4 regions of the Geobacillus sp. B4113_201601 genome follow, and region 1 is predicted to be linked to each of the others. Evidence: predicted binding sites of a transcription regulator. Region 1 holds the regulator's gene; each other region holds the start of a gene.

What was found. The regulator Rex, encoded in region 1, represses fermentation and respiration genes when NADH is low (regulators of the CRP and FNR family bind a similar motif). The targets are predictions, from matches to a motif close to TTGTGAAATATTTCACAA.
Region 2: B4113_RS05390 (cytochrome ubiquinol oxidase subunit I) is a predicted target of Rex. The motif match lies at 2,990-3,007, and genes of this name have one in related genera.
Region 3: B4113_RS04730 (DUF2249 domain-containing protein) is a predicted target of Rex. The motif match lies at 1,320-1,337, and genes of this name have one in related genera.
Region 4: B4113_RS04675 (TIGR04053 family radical SAM/SPASM domain-containing protein) is a predicted target of Rex. The motif match lies at 2,830-2,847, and genes of this name have one in related genera.

What each region holds. Positions count from the first base shown of each region.
Region 1 covers NZ_LQYX01000080.1:4,402-8,327, reverse strand. Annotated here, with positions in the region: gene B4113_RS11230 (ABC-F family ATP-binding cassette domain-containing protein) at 1-887, opposite strand, end outside; gene moaC (cyclic pyranopterin monophosphate synthase MoaC) at 986-1,474, shown strand; gene B4113_RS11220 (redox-sensing transcriptional repressor Rex) at 1,490-2,152, shown strand; gene tatA (twin-arginine translocase TatA/TatE family subunit) at 2,149-2,301, shown strand; gene tatC (twin-arginine translocase subunit TatC) at 2,321-3,064, shown strand; gene B4113_RS21205 (IS3 family transposase) at 3,416-3,574, opposite strand; partial or broken gene B4113_RS21200 (transposase) at 3,780-3,926, opposite strand, start outside.
Region 2 covers NZ_LQYX01000035.1:174,463-178,388, forward strand. Annotated here, with positions in the region: gene B4113_RS05385 (cytochrome d ubiquinol oxidase subunit II) at 475-1,503, opposite strand; gene B4113_RS05390 (cytochrome ubiquinol oxidase subunit I) at 1,500-2,846, opposite strand; partial or broken gene B4113_RS05395 (SpoVR family protein) at 3,134-3,772, opposite strand.
Region 3 covers NZ_LQYX01000035.1:39,067-42,992, forward strand. Annotated here, with positions in the region: gene B4113_RS04720 (nitric-oxide reductase large subunit) at 1-225, opposite strand, end outside; gene B4113_RS04725 (Crp/Fnr family transcriptional regulator) at 461-1,153, shown strand; gene B4113_RS04730 (DUF2249 domain-containing protein) at 1,388-1,621, shown strand; gene B4113_RS04735 (DUF2249 domain-containing protein) at 1,625-1,834, shown strand; gene B4113_RS04740 (hypothetical protein) at 1,831-3,081, shown strand; gene B4113_RS04745 (metal-sulfur cluster assembly factor) at 3,245-3,547, shown strand; gene B4113_RS04755 (heavy metal translocating P-type ATPase) at 3,760-3,926, opposite strand, start outside.
Region 4 covers NZ_LQYX01000035.1:27,401-31,326, reverse strand. Annotated here, with positions in the region: gene B4113_RS04690 (molybdenum cofactor guanylyltransferase) at 1-567, shown strand, start outside; partial or broken gene B4113_RS04685 (transcriptional regulator) at 772-999, opposite strand; gene B4113_RS04680 (hypothetical protein) at 1,010-2,059, opposite strand; gene B4113_RS19405 (hypothetical protein) at 2,126-2,533, opposite strand; gene B4113_RS04675 (TIGR04053 family radical SAM/SPASM domain-containing protein) at 2,895-3,926, shown strand, end outside.

The DNA of each region.
Region 1 (3,926 bases):
CTTTGCGCCCGCTTGGCCGTCGAGGCGCGGGCGATGTTGCGCTGAATAAACTCTTGCAATCGGGCGATTTCTTCCTGTTGTTTTTCATATCGCTGTAGCTCTTGCTCATATTGCTGCGCTTTCAGTTCCAGATAGCGGCTGTAGTTGCCGTTGTACGTCCGCAGCTTGGCGTTGGACAGCTCGTACACGTGATTGACAACTTTGTCGAGAAAGTATCGGTCATGGGAGACGAGCAAGAGGGCGCCCGGATATGCCTGCAAATACTGTTCCAGCCAAGCGAGTGTGTCCAAGTCTAAATGGTTGGTCGGTTCGTCTAAAATCAGCAAATCCGGCTTGGACAACAGCAGCTTTCCGAGAGCGAGCCGTGTTCGCTGTCCGCCGCTTAACGAAGAGACCGGCGTTGTTTGATAATCGTATGAAGAAAATTGCAATCCGTGCAAGACGGAACGAATGTCGGCCTCATATTGATAGCCGCCTTGTTCCTTATACTGCTCTTGCAGTTCATCGTACATTTTCAGCGTTTTTTCATAGCGGACGGGATCGGCGAGCACATCGGGATCGCCAAGCTGAGAGCCGAGCGCAGCCAGCTGTTGTTCCATCGCTTGAAGCGGTGCGAACACGTCGAGCATTTCCTCCCAAATGGAGCGTGATGATTCCAACCGGCTCTGTTGTGCCAAATAGCCGATTTTGAGATGGTTTGGTTTGATGATTTCACCGCTGTCAAAAGATAGTTCGCCGGCGATGATTTTTAATAATGTCGATTTTCCCGCTCCGTTTCGGCCGACAAGGGCGATGCGGTCGCGGGACTGTATTTCTAGTTTAATATTCGATAAAATAAGGTCAGCGCCAAAATATTTCGTGAGTCCACGCACTTGCAAAATCATCATGTCGGTTCACCTCTCGGAATAGTTTAACGTATGTCGCTCAGACGGTCAAAGACAGAAGGAGAAAAATCATGTATAGTGTAGACATGGAGGAGATGGCTTTGTCATCGTTTACCCATTTTAATGAAGAGGGACGCGCGAAGATGGTCGATATCACGGGCAAAGAAGAGACGGTCAGGGTCGCGGTGGCGCGAACGAACGTCACTGTCAGCCAAGAAATTTATGAAAAAATCAAAGGCCGTGACATTAAAAAAGGGGATGTGCTGGCCGTCGCCCAAGTGGCAGGGGTCATGGCCGCCAAAAAAACGGCTGACCTGATCCCGATGTGCCACCCGCTGATGCTAAAGAGCGTCGATTTCACGTTTTCTTGGGAGCATGAAGAAACCGAGCCTCGTCTTGTCATTACAGCGACCGTGAAAACGAAAGGGAGCACGGGGGTGGAAATGGAAGCGCTGACGGCTGTTTCGGTTTGTGCGTTGACGGTATACGACATGTGTAAGGCGCTCGACAAAGGGATGACGATCGGTCCGACGTATTTGGTCGAAAAAACGGGCGGGAAATCCGGCCATTATCGACGGAAAACCGATTAGCTAGGGGATGAGACAATGAGCAATGAACAACCGAAAATTCCGCAAGCGACGGCTAAGCGGCTGCCGCTTTATTACCGATTTTTAAAGAACTTGCATGCATCAGGAAAGCAGCGCGTCTCTTCCGCTGAGCTGAGCGAGGCGGTGAAAGTCGATCCAGCGACGATCCGCCGCGATTTTTCGTATTTTGGCGCGCTCGGCAAAAAAGGATACGGGTATAATGTCCATTATTTGTTGTCGTTTTTTCGCCAGACGTTGGAAGAGGATGAAGTGACTGAAGTGGCGCTGTTTGGAGTCGGCAATTTAGGCACCGCTTTTTTAAACTATAATTTTTCGAAAAACAATAACACGAAAATTGTGATGGCGTTCGATGTTGATAAGCAAAAAGTAGGGACGACAGTCGGCGGCGTGCCCGTCTATCATCTCGATGAGCTGGAAGAACGGCTGCGCGGCGACATTCCGGTCGCTATTTTAACCGTGCCGGCCTCCGCGGCTCAGGCGTTGACCGATCGCCTTGTCGCCCAAGGGATTAAAGGAATTTTAAACTTTACTCCGGCGCGGCTGAACGTGCCTGACCATATTCGCGTTCACCACATCGATTTGGCCATTGAGCTGCAATCGCTTGTGTACTTTTTGAAAAACTATCCATCGCCATCGGCAAAAGGAGAGAATCATTCATGAAATATATATTGCTGGCTGTTTTGATTTTGCTGTTGTTTGGCACGAAAAAGCTGCCGGAACTAGGGCGTTCGTTTGGCGAGTCGCTGCGCGAGTTCAAAGACGCCACCAAGGGTCTTGCGGATGAGGACGAAACGAAAACCGACCGGTGATAAGGCGGGATGAGGAACCATGAATGACAAAGAGATGTCAGTGTATGAACACCTCGGTGAACTGCGAAGGCGGCTGATCATTGTGCTCGTTTTTTTCGCTGCGGCGTTGGTGGCGAGCTTCTTTTTCGTCGATGATGTCATTATCTATTTGCAACGGACGGCTGAGACAAAGCAGCTGACCATGAACGCCTTTCGCCTGACCGATCCGATCAAAGTATACTTTCAGTTTGCTTTTGTCATTGCCGCCGTGCTGACGTCTCCGGTGCTGCTGTATCAAATTTGGGCGTTTGTCAGCCCCGGTCTGTATGAAAAAGAGCGGAAGGTAACGCTAAGCTATATTCCGGCATCGATTGTTCTTTTTTTGGGCGGCGTCAGCTTCGCTTATTTCGTTTTGTTTCCATTTGTCGTTCGATTTATGAACCAGCTGGCTAAACAGCTGGGGGTCCAGCAAATGATCGGCATTAACGAATATTTCCAGTTTCTGCTTCAGCTTGTGCTGCCGTTTGGCGTTGTGTTTCAGTTGCCGATCGTGGTGCTGTTTTTCACTCGCTTAGGGCTTATCACGCCGCAGTTTCTTGTTCGCGTTCGCAAGTATGCGTATTTGGTGCTGTTAATTATCGCGGCGATTATCACGCCGCCCGATGTGTTGTCGCAAGTGATCGTCATGATTCCGCTCACGCTTTTGTATGAAGGGAGCATTTGGATCGCAAAAATCGGCTACCGGAAGGCGCGATCAGCGGCGGAGCAAGGAGACAACGAGTAAAGCGGCGCACGGCCAAAGCCATTCTCAAACAAAAAATTCCATAGGCAGCGATCTGCCCTCCACTCGGGGGTGAAAATCTCGCGCCGGTCCGGCATTTTCATGGGAAAGATCTATGGGCAGCGCGATCTGCCCTTCACCCGGGGATGCAAATCCGCGTCAGTCCGGTATTTTCACGGGAAAGGTCCACGGGCAAGTTGTGATCTTCCCTCCAGACGGGGATGAAAATCGCCACTTGCCGACGGGGATGTTCGCGAGAAACAGATTAAGGGAGCACGGATGGGCATATCATAAAAAAAGGTGTCCCGATGGTGAAGTGACCCCTGTCAAGTAGACAAGAATAAAAAAGCACATTTAAGCAGCCTGAGTCCTATATTCATAAGGGCTCAGGTTGTTTAATTTCTTTTGGAAACGTTCGTGGTTATAAAAACGAATATATTGGTGTACAGCCTCCTTCACCTCTTCGGCTGTGCGAAACGAGTATAGATGGAAACCCGAGTTCGACCTAGGCAAACAAAATGCCTCTCATCCCTTGATACCAAAGGGACGAGAGGCATTGGGGCATACGTTGGGCGTGTATCTAGGGGGCTGGTGATTTAATCTTAGACACGGCTTGGCAATGTCACTTCGCAATGAGAAAAACCTTGGTGCATCGACTCTGCTTTTCACGTGTTCTCCCATTATTGATGAAGGGACTCAGCCGTTTTTCACCGGCCTTCTAGGTGCGAGGATGAATGCCTAGAATCTTCGGAGGAGGCTCCAGCCCTAGAGCTACAAAGAGTTGCGCTTGTTTTGCCGTCAGTTCGGTTGTTGACCAAGGTCGCCGTTTTTTGAAGAAAAATGTCCAAGCATGAGACGTTCGCAT
Region 2 (3,926 bases), on a different contig from region 1:
CAACGTCACCGTTGCCAACAAAGCCGAGGGCGGGAACTGCGCCCTGAACTGACGACTTCGCTGTTAAAGCTACTCCCCTTTAACAAAACGATATCGCGTTGTCTAATTTTATCATAATCAATATTGATACGACCTGTCAATCCATTTGTGCCGAAACATCACACAAAAAGGCGATGTTTCCGCACCGATCAAGCGCCAACATGGCGATGTGCGTTTGCCGCCCCCGTTTGTCGCCTTACTGCCCAGCGGTGAATTTCAGCCCTATCATCCCGATGAGAATCAATAATAAAAAGAGGATCCGCGGCGCGTTGACAGGTTCATCCGCTAGTGTGGGCGATCGGCGGCAAACTATGCATGAACGAAAAAATGGTATTTACTCGTTTACGTGCCCATCTTTCAAACCAGCCCAAAACGCAGCAACGATCGACAGGGCGACGATGATCATCGGCGCATACATGAGCAAAAATGTCTCCATCATCCTTTCCCTCCTTCCCATTTTCCTTTCACGTATGCCTTGTTAAACAAAAAGAGACGCATAAGCAAATAAAGTGACGGAATTAACAACAATAGACCGGCAAGAAACGCAACGATCAACGCCATAGCCATCGTCTCATTCGTAAACCCGTCATAAATGGTCAAATACGGGTATAGCAAATACGGATAATGTGAAATGCCATAGGCGTAAAAGGCGAACGCGTATTGAAACAACAACGCAATAAACGCCCAGCCGAATCGCCGTTGCCGCCAAAGGAGCCAAACGGTCATGACAAAAAACAAAAAGGAAATGACCAGCATCCACGCCACGTTCCATAGGTTGGCGTAATGTTCGGGATTATGGTAGCGGAGCTGATAAATAATGAGCAGCGCTGACAACATTGTCGGCCCGCTCCAAAGAAGAGCGTAGCGGCGCAACAGCGCTCGCGCTCGTTCATCCTTGGCCGCGTCCGCATAATACGTTAAGAAAACGGCAGAAATGTAAAGAACGCTCGTCACGCTTAACAGCACAATGCTCCATGACAACGGGCTTGCAAACAGCTTCCCATAATTAAGCGCAACACCTGAAGCGCCTGCCTCTACAAACCCGCCTTCGGAAATCGTCAACACGATAGACAGCGAGGCCGGGATCAACAGCCCTGTCAATCCATAAGCGATTAAATACCAGTTCCGTTCCGTCCCCCCATACGTATGAAACGCGTAGTACGAGCCGCGAATAGCTAACAAAATGATCGAGATGCTCGCCGGGACAAGCAAAATAGAACCGTAATAATACGCCGTTTTCGGAAAAAAGCCGACCATGCCGACAAAGAAAAAGACAAGAAAGACGTTCGTCACTTCCCAGACAGGGGAAAGATAGCGCTGAATGATGCGGTGCAAAAGATGCTGTTTGTTTGCCCAATGACTATAGGCGCTAAAAAACCCAGCCCCGAAATCAATCGAAGCAACGAGAATGTACCCGAACAAAAACAGCCATAACACCGAGATGCCAATGACTTCGAGCGTCATGGCGCCACCTCCCCGTTATTGGCCCGCTCTGCCAGCTCCCGCTCAACCGGGTTGCGGCGGAACATACGGACGAGCACTGTTGCGCTTGCAATCACCAACACGGTATACAAAAGGCAAAACAACACAAGCATCGTATCAACATGCGCAGACGATGTCGCTCCTTCCGCCGTTTTCATATAGCCGCGCAAAATCCACGGCTGCCGCCCGACTTCCGCTAAGTACCATCCCGCCTCAATCGCGACCATCGCCAGTGGCCCTCCCGCCACCAGCAGTCCAAAAAACCATTTTTTCACTGTCCATTTCCAGCGAAACATCGATCCGAGCCAATAAGCGGCTGCGACCACCATTAAAAACACCCCGATCGTGACCATCACATCGAATAAATAATGAATGGATAGCGGCGGACGCTCATCTTCCGGAATATCATTCAACCCAGTCACAACCGCCGCGGGATGGTTATGAGCCAAAATGCTAAGGGCGTATGGAATTTTCAAGGCATATTTCACTTCCCCGTCTTCTCCAAGCGCACCGAACAGGATCAACGGCGCATGGGAGCCCGTTTCAAAATGCCATTCGGCGGCCGCCAGCTTTTCCGGCTGGTATTCGGCTAAAAATTTGCCCGATAAGTCACCAACCAATGCACTGGCTACCGAAAAAATAAACGCCGTTTTCATCGTTAAATGAAGCGCCTTGCGATGATAAATGTGACGATTGCCTTTCCATAAATGCCAAGCGGCGAGCGAAGCAAGCACGAATGCTGACGTCATATACGCCGTCGCCAGCACATGGGCGACTTTCGTCGGCATCGCTGGGTTGAACATCGCCGCGATCGGATCGATGTTGACAAGCTCGCCGTTTTTCACCTCAAACCCTTGCGGCGTATTCATAAAGGCATTCACCATCGTAATAAACATCGCTGATGCCGAAGAGCCGATCGCCACCGGGATAAGCAAAAGCAAATGTTTTTTCTGATTTTCAAACCGATCCCATGTATACAAATAAATACCGAGGAAAATCGCTTCAAAAAAGAAGGCGAACGTCTCCATAAACAGCGGCAAGCTGATCACTTGGCCAGCCAGCTGCATAAAGTTCGGCCATAAAAGCGACAGCTGCAAACCGATCGCGGTTCCTGTCACCACGCCGACCGCTACGGTGATGACAAAGCCGCGCGTCCAGCGGCGAGCGAGCAAAATGTAATGCATATCGTTTTTGCGAATCCCAATCCATTGGGCAATCGCGATCATCAGCGGAACTCCAACACCGATCGTGGCATAAATGATATGAATCGTCAGCGTCAATTCCGTCAAAATACGGCTAAGCAGCACCGGATCGTAGCCGTTCACGATTTATCCCCCCTTACGAAAACAAACGGCCAATCAAGGAAAGCAAGACAACAGCTGCAACAGCAAAGCTAACGAACGCAAGCGTTTTTTCGTGTCGCTTCCACATATCCATCCTCCCGACAAACCATCAATGAATAAAGACTTTGTGATAAGTTTCACAAAAATATCTACTTCTTATTATTTCATAAAATGATGGGCACTGTATGAACTAATTTCGAATAATTTGTGTCGTTTTTCACATATTCATCGTGACAAACAAAAAAGCAGGATGTCCCTGCCTTTCGTCATCACAAATATTTTCGATGCACCGTTTTCCCGTCATACGTAAACAACATCGGCTTTTCCTCCACAACCGTCTCCATATGGACCGGACGGCCCCACAACTGATAAAGGTACGGGAGCACCTTTTCCAAATACTTCAGATCGAGTTCGATCCCTTCATACCAATGTTTTAAATACAACTCGCCGTTGCGCATATAATCGCCGTCATTGACCGTGATATACGGGAATCCGCCGTTGACTCGCATGCTGACGAGTTGATCGCGGATAGGCTCCCAGTTTTTGTCGACGATTTTATATTCTTTTCCTTGTTTCTGGAACAAATACATATCTTCGCGCATGACGAGCTCTTTCGTCAAATAGTTGCGCAGAAACGAAATGTCCGACTCCAGTTCGCGCACTTCAAAAATTTTCGCCCGCCCCGACCCCGGCTTGACGCCGTATTTTTTCATCTCTTCGGTCGGGTTGTTCCAACGCTCTTCAATGTCTTCGAAAATTTTCAACCCTAAATAGTACGGGTTAATGCCGGTGCGCGACGGCTGCACGACGTTGGCGTTCAGTTTCGCAAATTCAATCGCCTCATCGCTCGTCAAGTCCATCTCGCGCAAAATGCGCTGATGCCAATACGTCGCCCAACCTTCGTTTAGCTAAGGTGCTTAGACGATAAAACCTTAATAGTTTTTGTTTTCTCATAATTACCTAAACAATACATTACGTCTAGTGTATGCTCAATTAAATTCTTTAAAACCATATACCAAAAACCCCTAACCTTTAACTAATCAAAAAATCAGTTTTCATATA
Region 3 (3,926 bases), on a different contig from region 1:
GACGGCTTGCCCGCCGACGATCGTTTCTTTCGTCATCAGCACTTGGCCGCTTTCACTGCGCACCTCTTTCGGCCTTGGCGCCATTTCTTTAAAGATCCAATACCCGCCGACAAGCAGGACGGTAAAGCTGATCAAAATGGTGAAAATGAGAATTGATTTAAGAAAACTGTTTGTCGTTTGCCGCCCCGGCTGGATGTTGGGGCGAACGGATCGATGAACCTCCATATGAGACAACCTCCTTCTCGTTTGCTCGCCCTCATTGTAACGGGCTGATCGTTTGGCGGTTTGTGAGCCGGGGCAAATGTCAACGATGATTTATATCACAGCTTTTCGGTGTAGGAATTTATACAATGAAAGCAGAATGTGCTGAACGACGCAAGTTTTCAAACAGAGAACCGATCGAGTCCCCGCTTGGCCATTGTTATCATTTTGTCACATTTTCATGTAGGGAGAGAACGCCATGGCGAACCATTGGATGAGAGACCGCTTAAAAGCCGTTCCGTTGTTTCGTGAACTGTCCGATTACGAGCTCGATTCGCTTGTCGCCATTTCCCATGTGCGCGTCTACAAACCGCGGACGTTTGTCTTTATGCAAGGCGACCCGTTAGAGCGCGTCTATTTCATTCATTCCGGCACAGTGAAAATTTACAAAACAGATGTAAGCGGAAAAGAACAAATCGTTTCGATTTTGCAGACAGGGGAAATGTTTCCGCACGCCGGCTTTTTCTTAAAAGGCGCCTACCCGGCTCACGCCGAAGTGATGGAAGAAGCGACATTGATCGCGATCTGCATCCATGATTTTGAACAAGTGCTGATGGCCAGCCCTGAGCTATGCATGAAGCTGTTTCGCGTCATGGGCGAAAAAATTGTTGACTTGCAAAACCGGCTCGAAGCGCAAGTGCTTCATAATACGTACGAACAAATCGTGCTGCTTTTGCTGCGGTTGACGCGGACGAATGCCGTCAAACAAGGGAAGTGGCACCGTCTCACCGCCCATGTGACAAACCGTGAGCTGGCCAATATGATCGGCACCGCCCGCGAAACGGTCAGCCGGACGTTGAGCCAGCTGAAACGGAAAGGGTTGATCCATGTCGACAAACACGGCTTTTATTTGATCGACCAAGAAGGGCTTGAGCAAGAAATCTTTTTCTAATCCCCCTTTGTCTAACATGCAGCTTATCGTGAAAATGGGGATGAATGCCGCCCTTATCCTCAATTGAGAGTCAGATGGCGAGGAAATGACTGTACATCGCACGTTCAGAACAAACCATCTATCGTTTTCGAACCAGCGGCAGACATATCGTATTCCGACCCCGTAGTTGTGAGCTATATCACAACATTCCATAATGAAAATGATTATCATAATAGCAAAAAGGAGGGAATGTGGATGGCCACAACGATTGAACTCGATGTACGCGAAGATTTGCGGCAAAAGCGGGAACCGTTTGAAAAAATTATGAACGCCATCAAGCCGCTGCAGCCGGGCGATACGTTCATTTTACACGCCCCGTTCAAGCCGCTGCCGTTGTTTCCGATTATGAAAGCGAAAGGATTTACGTACGAAGTGGAACAAATTGAAAAAAAACATTGGAAAGTAACGTTTGTGAAGCAGGGGGAATGACCGATGATCCTCGATAACCGCGGACTCGAGCCGCCGCAGCCGATGATGCGGACGCTCGCTGCCCTCGCTAAGCTGAACCTTGGCGAGACGCTGACGATCATTAACGATCGCCGACCGATGTTTTTGTACGAGCAGCTTGACGAGCTGGGCTACCGGCACGAGACGGTCGCACGTGAAGACGGCAGCTTTGAAATTCGGATTACGAAAGGATGAGCGCCATGTTTCCGGCCCGCACCGGAACGGAAACGGACATCGGCCTTCCGTTTTCCTTTATCATTTTCGCCGTGCTGGCGTTCGCCGCATCGCAGCTTGTGCTGCTGGCGGCTGTTCCCGCAATGAGCGGCGGCGCGTTCCGACTGCCGCTCGTGTGGGCGGCGGCCCATTTGGCCCTGCTTGGTTTCGCCTTAATGGCGGCGATGGGAGCGATGTACCAGCTCGTTCCGGTCGCCTTTTTGACACCGATTTGGAACGAGCGGCTCGGTTTTTGGCAGTTTGCGATCACCGCTTTCGGCATCGTCGCCTTTGCCGCCAGTTTCGTGTTTACGCCAAACCAAGCGTTTCTCCCTAGCTTGCTTGTGCTGTTCGGCATCGTGCTGTTTGTCTGGCAAATGGCGATGACATTAAAGCAACAAAAAAACAAAACGATCATGACGCTGTTTGTCGCGACTTCCTTGTTGTTTTTGCTGTTGACGGGCGCCGCCGGGGCGTTGCTTGCCTTTCACTTTTTCGCCGCCACAGGCGCCAACAGTCATGAAACGGTGTTCGGCCTGCATGTGCTGTTTGGGCTGTGCGGCTGGTTTACCCTGCTCATTATGGGCTTTTCGTATAAAATGGCGCCGATGTTTTCCCTCGCCCACGGCTTTTCGATGCGGCCGGCGCGCTACGTCTATGCACTGTATACGAGCGGAATTGCGGTGGGGCTGATCAGCCTGTTCCTGCCGGGCCGGACATGGCTAGCGGTCGGCTCCTCTTTGCTGGCGGCTGGATTCGCTCTTTTCACTTGGCACATCTATGCGATTTTGCAAAAGCGGATGAAAAAGGCGCTCGATCGCCCGTTTCGATTTTCGTTATCGGCCATCGTCATCGGCCTTGGGCTGCACATTGCCGCCTTCGCCTCCGTCGTTGTCGGCAGCGGACGGCTGCTTGGCATCATTATTTATCTATTCATTGTTGGCTGGATTCTCTTCAGCATCGTCGGCTATTTGTTCAAAATTGTGCCGTTTTTATGGTGGACCCATCGCTATAGCGAAAAAGTCGGTCAAGAAAATGTGCCGACGTTAAAACAAATGATGAATGAACGGTTGATCACCGTTCAGTGTCTTCTGTTCACTGTCGCCTTGGTGCTCGCCGCGGCGGCGCTTTTGTTCACCAACACTACGCTGTTTGCCGCCTTCCAAACGCTATTTGCTGGACTCAGCATCTTGTTTGCCGGCACGATTTTAGCGGTCTTGCGCAAATAACGACATCGGCCACCAGCGGCCCGGCGCATCGATGAAGGCGCTTTGGCAGCCAATCGCCTCGTTTGAGAAACAGTCAGGCATCATGTCTTTTTGGCTAAGAACAAGCGCTGGAACATCGCGTCTTCCTAGCCTTTTGGAAATGACAATCAAGGAGGGAATCAACATGGATATTCGTGAACTCGCCATTCATCAGCTGAAAACGGTCATTGACCCGGAGCTTGGCATTAATGTAGTCGACTTAGGGCTGATTTACCGCTTGCAAATTCAAGACGGCCAAATCGATGTGCTCATGACGCTCACAACCCCCGGCTGCCCGCTTCATGACTCGATTGCCGGCGGCGTCAAGCGGGCGTTGGAACAAATCGACGGCATCCACGACGTGCGTGTCCAAGTGACGTGGAACCCGCCGTGGACGCCGAAGCGAATGAGCGAAGAAGCGCTGCGGCAGCTTGGTTATTTTGCCTAAACCGCTTTACAGAAAAAGCAAGCGACAAAGGAAAAATGGACCTTTCCTTAACGATCGTAAGTTGAAGAAAGCGTAAGCCGCGATGCCTGCGCGTGACAACTTGAGAACGGATGAAAACAGCAGAAAACGAAAAAGACACGGAAGCGAAAGCCGTTCCGTGTCTTTTGCTTCTTCTTGTCCTAGTTCGCCAAGCCGGAGACTCCGGTTGGTCCTCACTGCCCATCTCCTTCTTCCTTCACCCGCAACAGGCGCATGCTGTTGAAGGTCACGAGCAATGTCGCCCCCATATCAGCGAACACCGCGAGCCAAAGGGTGAGCCAGCCGGGGATGGCGGCAACGAGCGCTAACGCTTTTAACCCTAAGGCAAAGGCAATGTTTT
Region 4 (3,926 bases), on a different contig from region 1:
ATTGCTGGAGTGGTGCTGGCCGGCGGCCAGTCGCGCCGGTTCGGGCGGCCAAAGGCGTTCGCGTTGCATCAAGGCGCGCCGTTTTTCGCTTGGTCTGTCGCCGCGCTGGCTCCGATCGCCGATGAGTTGTATCTCATTAGCCATCCGGCGCTTGTCGGCGAGTTTCGTCGGCGAACGGACATTCCGGTGCTGCTCGATGTGGAGCGTTACCGCGGTTTTGGGCCGCTTGCCGGCATTTACACCGCCATGGAACAGAGCCGATCCGATTGGGTGTTCATTCTGCCGTGCGACATGCCGTATATGAATAAGGACGTAACGGAACGGCTCGCCGCCTATGCCGATCCGTCCTTTGACGCCGTCGTCCCGCTCCATGACGGCCGCCCGGAGCCATTGGTTGCCCTATACCACCGGCGGCTTCGCCCGCTGATCGCCAAGCTGCTTGATGCCGGTGAACGACGGATGGGTTCGCTTCTTGACGGCGCCCGCGTCCGCTATGTTGACGCCCAACCGCTTGCCGCCGATGAAACCGTATGGCGCAATGTCAATACCGAGGAAGAGTATCGATAAGATGGGAGGATCCATCTTTTGCTGATCGGAAGAGCGATCCTTGACCACCCGGCTCTTCACCACCCAATGTACTTGATACAGAAAGACGCTCATGATGAAAAATGATTTTGCCTGTCCAATAGCGTTCCATCGTCGTCAATAAAAGGTCAATGCTGAAACGGCAACAGTGCGAAAAAAGAGCCGAACGACCTCGGCTCTTTTGCGTTATTGGACTGGAGATTGGTTTTGATCCATTTCCTTCGCCAACTCTGCCACTTCGGCGACAGTCAGCCCCGTTCGTTTCGCGACTTCGTGAATCGGCAGGACGTCAAGCAAGTTTTTCGCGATTTCGATGGCTTTCTGTTTTTCCGCTTGTTTGACCGCTTTCTCTTTTTCCTGTTCTAGATCTTCTACGAGTAAACGAAAAACTTTATTCATTTTCATCCACTCTTTTCTTCTAACCTTATCGTATTTCATAAAGATTGGCAAAGTTTAGGAAAATATTGCTTTTGCCTTTTTTTATATCATTTAGATGAATGAAACTCTCTTCCCTTGGATTGTTGTTAATTAACAAGAAAGACCGCTCTTTGCTAGATGAAATGATTTCTTTTGGAATAGGGATGATAAAATCCTGATCTTTTGGTTGTTCAAACGTATAAGAACGAGATTGTTTTCCTGTTACTCCATATATATTTCCTTCCATATCAAAAAACATGATCTCCTCTACCATGTTGTGGGGACTTTGATCAATTCGAACATACCGTGCTTTATTAGCCTCTTCTACCTCTAAAGGAGTGAAACGATCATTTAACAAAACAACAGATGGCAGACCAAACTTGTTGCTTTTACTGGGTTCCTTCTTAAATATCTTTTGAACATGATCCAATTTTATATGTGATGATATTTCAGAGAAATCATTTTTATTTCTTTTACTCACTAATACCTTCGTTACAGGTATGTTTTCCGTAAAAAATCGTTTTTGATCTTTATCAATTAAAATAGGCAAATACTCACTAAAATCATAATTATTTGATACTTGAACACGAATCGGAATTTTTAAGGATCCGTTTCCTTTCATATGAATATCATAATACGTATATTTTTTGTTGTTAATCAAAAATTCGGTAAATTTTTGATTATGGAAAATAAACAGTCGAAAGTGACGATCTCTATCTTTTAGACTATCAATGATAAAGTTGAACGTGAATTGTTTCATTCCAGATTGTAAAGAAATAATATCAACCGATTCATTATCAATCATCCACTTTTTTTTCAGTTTCGAATCAACTGTAAATGAAGTTGCGGTATCAGGAATAAATCCAAGCTGTTCCTGCGCATTATTGGGTATAATAAAATGCTCATTTTCATGGAAAGAGATAGTATCACTTGTATGCAAGGGTTGTCTCTTTTCTTTTTTTAAAAAATTATTGCATCCTGAAAACAGTAATACAGAAAGCATGATGAGTGCTATAATGAAATAGCTTTTTTTTCGGTTCATTTTGTCATTTTCCACCTTCCGTTTTTCACCTTGATGAAAAAGCTCAAAATGTCAAAGCATTTTGAGCTTTTGGTTTTTTTATTAAAATCTTATACTATCTCCTGTATCAGCCATATAAATATTAGTAGAAGTTGATAATGTGTGATGGGAAGTAGCTCGATATTCCCATCCAGAAGGAATACTTACTGGATAATGAGAAACTGTTGCTGTATCAGTAGTTTTTCCTAACCCAGTATCTTGCTTAGTACCTAGAGAGTTTCCATTAAGCATTAACGTCGTAGTCACTCCATGAGATGAAAGAGTAACTTTACTCGTCGTTTTTCCAACAGCCTTTACTTCACTAACAGGATACGCATTTGGAGAAATTCCTTTAATCGACGAGGATGCCGAAGATTCTGAAACATAAATATACGTGGAGCCTGTCCCTACTGTGGATATAGAGATTGATCCTTGAGCCGTCACTTTTCCGGTTTCTACTACTGCTTTCAAGTTTGCTTCATTGCTATAATGGATGGCATTTTCCTACAATTTTGAAACACTGTCTTTATTCTCTTCTGCAAAAACTCCTCCTGAAGAAAAAGAAATCAAAGAAGCGGACAAGGCTGTGGCAAGTCCGAATTTAAAAAATTTCATTTTCTTCATTTCCTATCCCCCATTTCTCATTTTTTGCAATTTTATTATAAATTATTAAAAATAAACTTTCAACACCAGTGTATGTGCTCATGGATTCCTAGTATCCGTCCTAAGCGCTTATCGAAGCCTGTCTGAACCGCCGTTGGCTGTAGATGTGATGGATATCACATAACGCGTCCAGCCATTGCGGTACAATGGAGGCCAAGGAGGGAATGGGATGCGCGATTTCAATGAAAATCCGTTTATTGTGATTTGGGAATTGACCAGGGCGTGTCAATTAAAATGCCTTCATTGCCGCGCCGAGGCACAATATCACCGCGACCCGCGCGAGTTGACGTTTGAGGAAGGGAAAAAGCTCATTGACGAGATTTACGATATGGATCAGCCGATGCTCGTTTTTACCGGCGGTGATCCGCTCATGCGGCCGGATGTGTACGATTTGGCGAAATATGCGATCGATAAAGGGTTGCGCGTGTCAATGACGCCAAGCGCGACGCCTAACGTGACGAAAGAGGCGATCCGCAAGGCGAAAGAAGTCGGCTTGGCGCGCTGGGCGTTCAGCCTTGACGGACCGAACGCCGAGATTCACGACCATTTCCGCGGCACGAGCGGCTCGTTTGCTTTGACGATCCGTGCGATTCAATACTTGCATGAGCTCGACATTCCCGTGCAAATCAACACCGTCATTTCGCGGTACAACGTTCATGTGCTTGATGAAATGGCGGAATTGGTTGAGAAGCTGAAATGCGTTCTTTGGAGCGTCTTTTTCCTCGTCCCGACCGGAAGAGGAAAAGAATCGGACATGATTTCCCCCGTCGAGCATGAGCGAGTGTTCCGCTGGCTGTATGAGACGAGCAAACGCGTTCCGTTTGACATTAAAACGACGGCCGCCCAGCATTACCGCCGCGTTGTGCTGCAGGCGAAAATGCGCGAAGGAAAAACGGCGAACAACGGCATTCACTACGAAGATGTCTTGAATAAAGGATTAACTGGGCAAGTCGACGGGCTTGGCCGCGCGCCGAGAGGGGTGAATGACGGCAACGGCTTCATCTTTATTTCCCATATTGGCGACGTTTATCCAAGCGGGCTGTTGCCGGTCAAAGCCGGGAACATCCGGGAAACGCCGCTGGCCGACATTTACCGGCATTCGCCGATTTTCCAAGACTTGCGCAATCCGGACAAATACAAAGGAAAATGCGGCGTCTGCGAATTTCGCCACGTGTGCGGCGGCTCGCGTTCACGCGCTTAC